2 regions of the Pantoea sp. X-Soil-ISGK-275 genome follow, and region 2 is predicted to be linked to the other one. Evidence: predicted binding sites of a transcription regulator. Region 2 holds the regulator's gene; the other holds the start of a gene.
The links. The regulator LexA, encoded in region 2, represses DNA repair genes until DNA is damaged. The targets are predictions, from matches to a motif close to TNCTGTATGTACATACAGNA.

Region 1 (4,374 bases), 1.2 Mb from region 2:
AGCTTATAGCGACGCTCCATTTCACCGACACTCCAGCGCAGCGCATTGGCCGCATCTTTCATATCAGTAACCACTTCGGTCAGCAGATGCGGAATGCCTTCGTAGACTGACAGCTCAAGCATTTTCGGGTCGATCATGATAAAGCGCACTTCTTCCGGCGTGGCTTTATACAACATGCTAATGATCATGGTGTTAACGCCCACCGATTTACCGGAACCAGTGGTACCGGCAACCAGTAAGTGAGGCATTTTCGCCAAATCAGCCACAACCGGCTGGCCAGCAATGTCTTTCCCTAATACCACTGCAAGCGGTGACGGATTTTCACGGAATTTAGGACAATCCAGCACTTCGCGCAGATAAACGGTTTGACGATGTTTATTTGGCAGTTCAAGCCCGACATAAGGCTTACCTGGAATCACTTCCACCACGCGCACGGCAACCGCTGACAGTGAACGCGCCAGGTCACGCGATAAGTTAGAGATACGTGAAGCTTTAACGCCTGGCGCTAAGTCGAGTTCAAAACGGGTGATGACCGGCCCAGGCGAAATACCTACCACTTCCGCCTTCACACGATAATCAGCCAGTCGAGCCTCAACCAGTCGCGCCGTTTGCTCCAGCGCAAACATATCCACCGGCTCTTCTTCTGCCGGTGGTGACGTGAGCAGATCCAGCGTTGGCAGCGGCGTAGAAGGTTTTTCCAGTGGCTGTTCATGGCGAACCAGGAACGGATGGAACAAGCTATCCTGTGCTGGCGCTGCAGGTTTCACTGGTGCAGGCGGCGCAGAATAGGCTTCCTGTTCCGGTGACGACCACGGGCTAGATTCAGCACTTAATGAAGGTAATGACGCAGGCTCCGGCGCAGCAGGTTGCTGCCACTGCGCGGGTTCTTCCGGCTCTGGCGTTGCAGAGATCGTAAATAGCGGCTCGCTTGGGCTGTCGTCGACCAGATCTTTCATTGGCGAAAAATCAAACGCAGACGAGGTATCCAGATTAAAGACCGGCGCTTCTTTCACATCAGATTCGTTATAGCGTTGCTGCTGCTGATCGGCGAACTGACGTGCCAGTTGAGCCTGCTGCAATGCATCCTCATCTTCAGGCTCAGACGCGCCCTGCCAGCTTTCACCGTAGCGATTCTGCTGCTGTGATGCGAAGGCTTCACGCAACTGCGCCTCTTGCAGCTCAACATCATCCTCCTGAGGAGGAACGCTGTAAGACGCGGTGACTTCCGGCTGTTGCTGCTCAGCATCTTTAGCCTGCTCTTCCGCCATACGCTGCGAAGGCAACTTGATACCGTACGACGCTAACTCGCGTCGAGTTGGCAACTTAACCTTATTCGGACGCGGCAATTCTGGGCCAATGCCCTGCTTCACCTGCGGGTTGTAATCACGCTCAGGCACGATATCGAAAGCAGGCGAATAAGCAGCTGTTGAAGATGCTGCTTTTACTGCTCCCGCAGCCAGTGAAGCGGCGGCGACACTGTTTAAAGGCGCTGAAGATGAAGCGGCATCCTGCCAGTTGCCCATACTTGGGCCTTCATCGTCATCAGCCGGCGAAAACGGCGAAGGTGCCGGTTCATTTGGCATCTCGAAACGATAGAGCGGCGTAGAAGGTTGCGCGATCGGATCGGGCGCCGCAGCGACAGGCTGTGGAACCGACGTTGGCTGGGCACCGGATTCAGCAACGCGCGGCATCGCGACGGGTTCTGCAGGCGCGCCTGAAGAAGGCTGCGCGACGGCTGGGCTTTGCTGTGCGGCTTGCGTGGTAACCGCAATCGCAGCAGCAGTTGCCGCACTGGCCTTCGCCAGCAGCGGATCGTCGCCCAACTCTGCAGCAACGGGTTCGCTGATCTTGCGCGGTTTGGCTAACAAGACATCGTCTTCTTCATTTGCAGGCTGTAAAGCAGGCATTGAAGGCGACGCCTCATCAGCCTGCTCTTCGTCGTCGTATTCTTCTTCCTGCCAGGGTTCATCATGGCGTGAACGGTTGCTGGCAAAGGTCAGAACACCCATCACCACGCCACCGATCTTCTCGGCAATCGTCAGCCATGACCAACCGGTGTAAAGGGTGATCCCGGCAGCCCAGACGCACAGCAGCGTTAAGGTGCCACCAGCCGAACTGAACCAAGGTGCCATTGCATTGCTGACCAGGCTGCCAATGACGCCGCCGGAAGCAAAATACCAGATGTCATCAACGTTCAGCGCCGCAAGACCACAAGTCGTCACGACAAGAGCCAGCACGCCAATCAGGCGAAGACCAACAGCAAAGTAGTCAATGTAATCCTGGCGATCGCGTTGGCGGAAAGTGATCCAACACAGACCAATAATGACGGGAGGAATGGCGTAAGCCATCACGCCAAAAATGAACAATAGCGTATCGGCCAGCCATGCGCCGACGCTACCACCCAAATTATGGATAGGTTCGTGCCATGCGGTTTGTGACCAGCTTGGATCCGAAGGGTTAAAACTAACCAGCGACACCATCAAATAGATGGCGAACAAGGCCACAAGAATGAGCAACGCTTCCAGCAGACGACGTCCACTGCTCAGCGGTTGTAACGAAACATCTTTATCTTCTGTATATTCCTGGCTCAAGAGAACTCTCCAGGTGCCTGTAAATTAAGAAGGCAACAACGTCGGGCATGCCCGACGCTGGTCCTGTATGAATTCACAGGAGTGTACCGAAATCCTGCAAGCTTTGCACCTGCCCTGCACTACCGGGTTTTGATCACCAGACGATTGCTCTGTTTGACCTCTTCCATCACCACGTAAGTACGGGTGTCGTTTACGCCCGGCAGACGCAGCAAGGTTTCGCCCAGCAGTTTACGATAGGCGGACATATCCGGTACGCGGGTTTTCAGCAGGTAGTCAAAGTCACCGGAAACGAGGTGACATTCTTGAGTTTCCTCAAGTTTTTGCACAGCGGCGTTAAATTGTTCAAATACATCTGGCGCACCACGATTCAGAGTAATCTCAACGAAAACCAGCAATGAAGCATCCAGATAATGGGGATTGAGCTGCGCGGTGTAGCCCAGAATGAAGCCTTGACGTTCGAGGCGGCGTACGCGCTCAAGACAAGGAGTTGGCGATAATCCAACACGTTTGGAAAGCTCGACATTGGAAATTCGACCGTCTTTCTGCAGTTCATTCAGAATATTTCTGTCGATACGATCTAAATCTTTTCCGGGGCGTTTCTTATTGTCTACCATTATTATTGTCTCTCTTAATTCCTTCCCTTTACCTGCCACACCCTGAAAACGCTCATTGTTCAGGGCCTTACTGAAGTGAAGACCATAAGCCTGTGCAGTAACGCGTCCATCCGTATGACGCATGTTGTCTGTCCACATCATGCGTCACTACCAATGTCAGGCTGAGTTTATTCGGCTAAAAAGGCCAAAACAGAAATGAAATTCTGTTTTGAATCGCTAAATATTCTCTGCTTCTCCCAATGTTTTCGCAAAAGCGCAGGCGATTGTCAAAGTAAAACATCCAAATTCAGTACAAGATGCCAGATAGAGTTCTGGGTTGCTGTTTTTAAATGAGAATTTTTATGCTGCTGCACCACTAATTGCCGAGCATTGCCCCCTTTTGGCGCAACGCGCGTGCAAAATTTACACTCATCGTCTACGCCGCTCGCAGTGATTGTTAACAAAATTGCTGAAGCCTTTTTTTGCGACGTTAATTTCCCTACAATCAAAAACTATGTTGTCAGAAAAATTGAGGAACGCATGAGTACGGCCAAACACAGTAAGCTGCTCATTCTGGGCTCCGGCCCTGCCGGTTACACTGCTGCGGTATATGCAGCGCGCGCTAACCTGAATCCGGTATTAATCACCGGGCTGGAAAAAGGGGGTCAGCTCACCACCACCACCGAGGTGGAGAACTGGCCAGGCGATGCAAACGATCTGACCGGTCCAGCGTTGATGGAACGCATGCAAGAGCATGCTGAGAAATTCAACACCGAGATCATTTTTGACCACATTCATACCGTCGATTTGCAGAACCGTCCGTTCCGTCTGGTCGGCGACAGCGGTGAATACACTGCAGATGCCTTGATCATCGCAACTGGCGCCTCAGCGCGTTATCTCGGTCTGCCATCAGAAGAAGCGTTCAAAGGCAAAGGCGTATCTGCTTGCGCGACCTGTGATGGTTTCTTCTACCGCAACCAGAAAGTTGCCGTGATTGGTGGAGGCAACACTGCCGTTGAGGAAGCACTTTACCTGGCTAACATTGCCGCTGAAGTGCATCTGATTCACCGTCGCGACAGCTTCCGCGCGGAGAAAATCCTCATCGACCGTCTGATGGAAAAAGTGCGTAATGGCAACATCGTGCTGCACACCGATCGCACGCTGGACGAAGTGGTCGGCGATCAAATGGG
Region 2 (4,374 bases):
TGTCAGTGAACCGCAAGCTAAACCGCCCACCATTTATCGCGCGCTGGATTTCCTGCTGGAACAGGGATTTATTCATCGCGTTGAGTCGAATAACAGCTATGTGGTTTGTCATCATTTTGATGAGCCGGCACATACTTCAGTGATGTTGGTGTGTGACGGTTGCGCGGCAGTGACTGAAAAACATGCTCATGGTGTGGAAAAGACCATTGCTGCGTTAGCGGATCAGGCGGGATTTTCTTTGCGTCATACCGTGATTGAGGCACATGGCCTGTGTGAGAGCTGCGCAGAAGTGGCGGCTTGCACGCATCATGAAAGCTGCGAGCATGATCATCAGGTTGAGGGAAAAAAACGGGTAAGAAAATAGAGAGGCACGTCCTTGTGCCGGGCCAATCACTACGCTAAATGATTGGCGGGTAGGAGCATCTTCCTCAGGGGCAATTACCAGCGGTAATCTTTATTGGTGCTTTCCCAGTCCTTAACTTCTTGTTCGGCCTGGTCTTTTGCATAACCGTAGCGTTCCTGGATTTTACCGACCAGCTGATCGCGTTTACCTTCGATCACCGTCATATCGTCATCGGTAAGCTTGCCCCACTTCTCTTTAAACTTACCTTTAAACTGCTTCCAGTTTCCGCTCGCTTCGTCTTTGTTCATAATAATCCTCCACTACATCCTGAGTGAGATAGATATATTGCCTGCTTAGCTGGCGATATACCCAGACAACGCGCTACTCATGTGCGCCGTATAAGGTAATTGTAGTAGCCGCTTCGCAGTTTGCAGAGAAATACAGATTAATCTGTAGGTTACGCTTCGCTTATTCAGGCGTTGAACCAGCTATTGCGCAGCCAGTGACCGCGCCAAATCAGCCACAGCGTCAGTCCGCGTAACGCCAGGAACACCGTCACTGCCAGCCATAAACCGTGATTGCCAAGCCATGGCAACGTGAGCAGCGCTAGACCGTAGCCGATTGCCGCTATCACCATGCTGTTGCGCATCTCACGACCGCGCGTCGCGCCGATAAACATGCCATCCAGCAAATAACACCAGACGCCAATCAGCGGCAGAATCACTTGCCAAATCAGATAGCGGTCGGCCATCTCGCGTAGCGCTTCCAGTGACGTCAGCATCGCCACAATTTGCGGACCGGTGAACGCATAAATCAGCGCAAAGATTGCTGCAACGAAGCAAGCCTGACGACAAGCCGCATGCCAAATCAGCAACAGCCGACTGCGATCTTTGGCCCCAACCGCTTCACCCGAACAGGCTTCAACCGCATAGGCAAAACCATCCAGCGCGTATGCGGTAAAAGTGAGAAACATCAACAGCACCGCATTGACCGCCACCACATCCGGGCCAATCCGCGCGCCAAGGATGGTGAGTGACGCGAAGCAAATTTGCAGCATCAAAGAACGCAGCATAATGTCGCGATTGAGGCGGAATAGCCGCGCCGCATCGCCACGCCAACTGCTTTTAAGCAGAGTAAAATGGATACCGCGCATGTTCAGCACGCGCGCCACCATCCACAAACCCACGCCCAGCGTGACATATTCTGCCAGCGCGGTGGCCGCCGCCGCGCCAGCCACACCCCAATGCAGTTTGAGTACGAACAGCAGATCAAGCAGGATATTCACCAGATTGCCGATGATCAGCAGCACCATCGGTGCGCGCGCATACTGCACGCCTAGCAGCCAGCCAAGAATCACCAAATTGGCTAAGGCTGCGGGGGCACTCAGCCAGCGAATCTCAATAAATATTTGCGCCTGCTGCTGCACTTCCGGGCTGCCGCCCATTAAAGCTGCCGCCAGGCTGCTTACCGGCGTTCGCAGCACCATAAACAGCACGCCAAAAACCAGGGCAATCAGCAGCGGTTGCGTTAAGGCGCGCGCCAGCGCGGTTTTGTCATTGGCGCCAAATGCCTGAGCGGTCAATCCGGTGGTGCTCATGCGCAGGAATAGCAGAAGCATAAAGATGAAGCTGGTCGCTGTTGTGCCCACGGCGACGCCACCGAGGTAAATCGGGCTATCGAGATGACCAATAACGGCGGTATCCACCACGCCCAGTAACGGGACGGTGATATTTGACAGGATCATCGGCAGCGCTAGCCGCCAGAGTGTTTTATCTGAAGAGGAAAACAGCTGCATCAGCCCATTCCGTTGTGTGCGGTAATCAGCGTAATGGCGCCAGCATGAGCCGCAGAAAGAGTCACAGAGAAGTAAAACAGCAGACTGCGGTCAGCGCAAATTCGCACCGCCGCAGTTGGGGAGGATCAGAAACTGATCAGAGCCACTCGCCGTTGCGTACAATCCCGACAGCTAAACCTTCAATGGTTAGCGACTGCTCACGGGTATCAACGACAATCGGCTGGAAATCGGTGTTTTCCGGCAGCAGATGGACAATCGCGCCCTGCTTTTTCCAGCGTTTCACGGTGACTTCATCATCAATGCGCGCCACGACAACCTGGCCGTTACGCACTTCCTGCGTTTTATGCACGGCTAACAGATCGCCATCCATAATGCCGATATCTTTCATCGACATGCCGCTCACGCGCAGCAGGAAATCGGCACTCGGTTTGAACAGATTCGCATCCACCTGATAGTGGGCTTCAATATGTTCCTGCGCCAGCAAGGGTTCACCGGCAGCGACGCGACCAATCAGCGGCAACCCTTCGCTTGGTTCTTCTTCCATTAGTAAACGAATCCCGCGCGATGCGCCGGAAACAATTTCAATTACGCCTTTACGCGCCAGCGCTTTCAGATGCTCTTCAGCAGCATTGGGCGAGCGAAAACCCAGTTGCGCAGCAATTTCCGCACGCGTTGGCGGCATGCCCGTCTGGTTAATATGGTCGCGAATCAGGTCATAGACCTGTTGCTGCCGTGCAGTTAACGCTTTCATCCCGCCCCCTGGTTGTTTATACAGTCGCTGTGAGTATATACAGGTATTCGCGAAATGAAAACCGTAACAGAGGGAAAAATCAGCGGTTTGATGAATCTGGAATCCCTATCTCAAATGCGTCCAGAGCAGCGCGATCCAGACGAACAGAGCCAGTAAGATAGTCAGCAATACGGCGGCCGATCCCATATCTTTGGCGCGGCCCGCGAGCGGATGTTGTTCCTGCCCGATGCGGTCGACCACCGCCTCGATAGCGCTATTAAGGATCTCAACGATGATAACCAGCACCACCGAGCCAATCATCAAGATGCGGGAGAGGGTATCTACATCCAGCCAGCACGCCACGAGAATGGCCACCAGCGCGGCAACGGCTTCCTGCCGAAATGCGGCTTCATGCTGCCATGCGGCACGTAGGCCCTGCCAGGAATAACCGGCTGCTTTCACTATTCTTATTAAACCGGTGACGTTATTTGCCATGTCTATGGAACCCTTGAACTATTTTGACGTCAATGTGTGGGCAGTTTGAGGCGGCAGAGCCACAGACCTTCGCTGCGCTTTCTGGTATGCTTGCCGCGCTTTGCTAACAAGAGGCTTAAAGTTGTCTATGTCAGGTTGGCGTAAACTCTATTACAAATTATTGAATTTACCACTCTCTATTTTGGTAAAAAGTAAGGTCATTCCGACCGATCCCGTTTCTGAACACGGGATCGATCCGACACGTCCGGTGATGTATGTTTTGCCTTATGATTCAAAGGCTGATCTGCTCACGCTGCGTGCTCAATGCCTGAAACATGATCTGCCCGATCCGCTGGCTCCGCTGGAGATCGATGGCACCCTGCTGCCGCGCCACGTGTTTATCCACGATGGCCCACGCGTGATTCCCTATTTCGTGGCCAATCCCGAATCGGTGAAGTTGTTCCACGATTATCTGGATTTGCACCGCAGCAACCCGCAACTCGACGTGCAAATGCTGCCGGTCGCGGTGATGTTTGGTCGCGCGCCGGGACGTGAAACATCCGGTGAATCCACGCCGCATCTGCGCGTGCTGAATGGCGTGCAGAAGTTCTTCGCCATTTTGTGGCACGGCCGCGACAGCTTTGTCCGCTTCTCGCAAACCGTTTCGCTACGCCAGATGGCGACCGAACACGGTACCGATAAGTCGATTGCGCAGAAGCTGGCTCGCGTGGCGCGCATTCATTTTGCCCGCCAACGTCTGGCTGCGGTCGGCCCGCGTCTGCCTGCACGTCAGGATCTCTTCAACAAGCTTTTACAGTCCAAAGCGATTGAAAAAGCGGTAGAAGATGAAGCACGCAGCAAAAAGATTTCGCATGAGAAAGCCCAGCAGAACGCCATCGAAATGATGGAAGAAGTGGCGGCGAACTTCTCTTACGAAGCGATTAAGGTCACTGACCGCGTGATGGGCTGGCTGTGGAGCCGCCTGTATCAGGGCATCAACGTACATGGCGGTGAGCGCGTGCGTCAGCTGGC

Region 1: the regulator LexA is predicted to act here: its motif matches at 2,653-2,672, upstream of AC6I8A_RS07105 (DNA translocase FtsK 4TM domain-containing protein).

Annotation. Positions count from the first base shown of each region.
Region 1 is NZ_AP035976.1:1,528,068-1,532,441, reverse strand. Features, by position in the region: gene AC6I8A_RS07105 (DNA translocase FtsK 4TM domain-containing protein) at 1-2,591, opposite strand, end outside; gene lrp (leucine-responsive transcriptional regulator Lrp) at 2,711-3,205, opposite strand; gene trxB (thioredoxin-disulfide reductase) at 3,725-4,374, shown strand, end outside.
Region 2 is NZ_AP035976.1:377,378-381,751, reverse strand. Features, by position in the region: gene zur (zinc uptake transcriptional repressor Zur) at 1-364, shown strand, start outside; gene AC6I8A_RS01690 (CsbD family protein) at 439-651, opposite strand; gene dinF (MATE family efflux transporter DinF) at 816-2,138, opposite strand; gene lexA (transcriptional repressor LexA) at 2,275-2,889, opposite strand; gene AC6I8A_RS01675 (diacylglycerol kinase) at 2,995-3,363, opposite strand; gene plsB (glycerol-3-phosphate 1-O-acyltransferase PlsB) at 3,491-4,374, shown strand, end outside.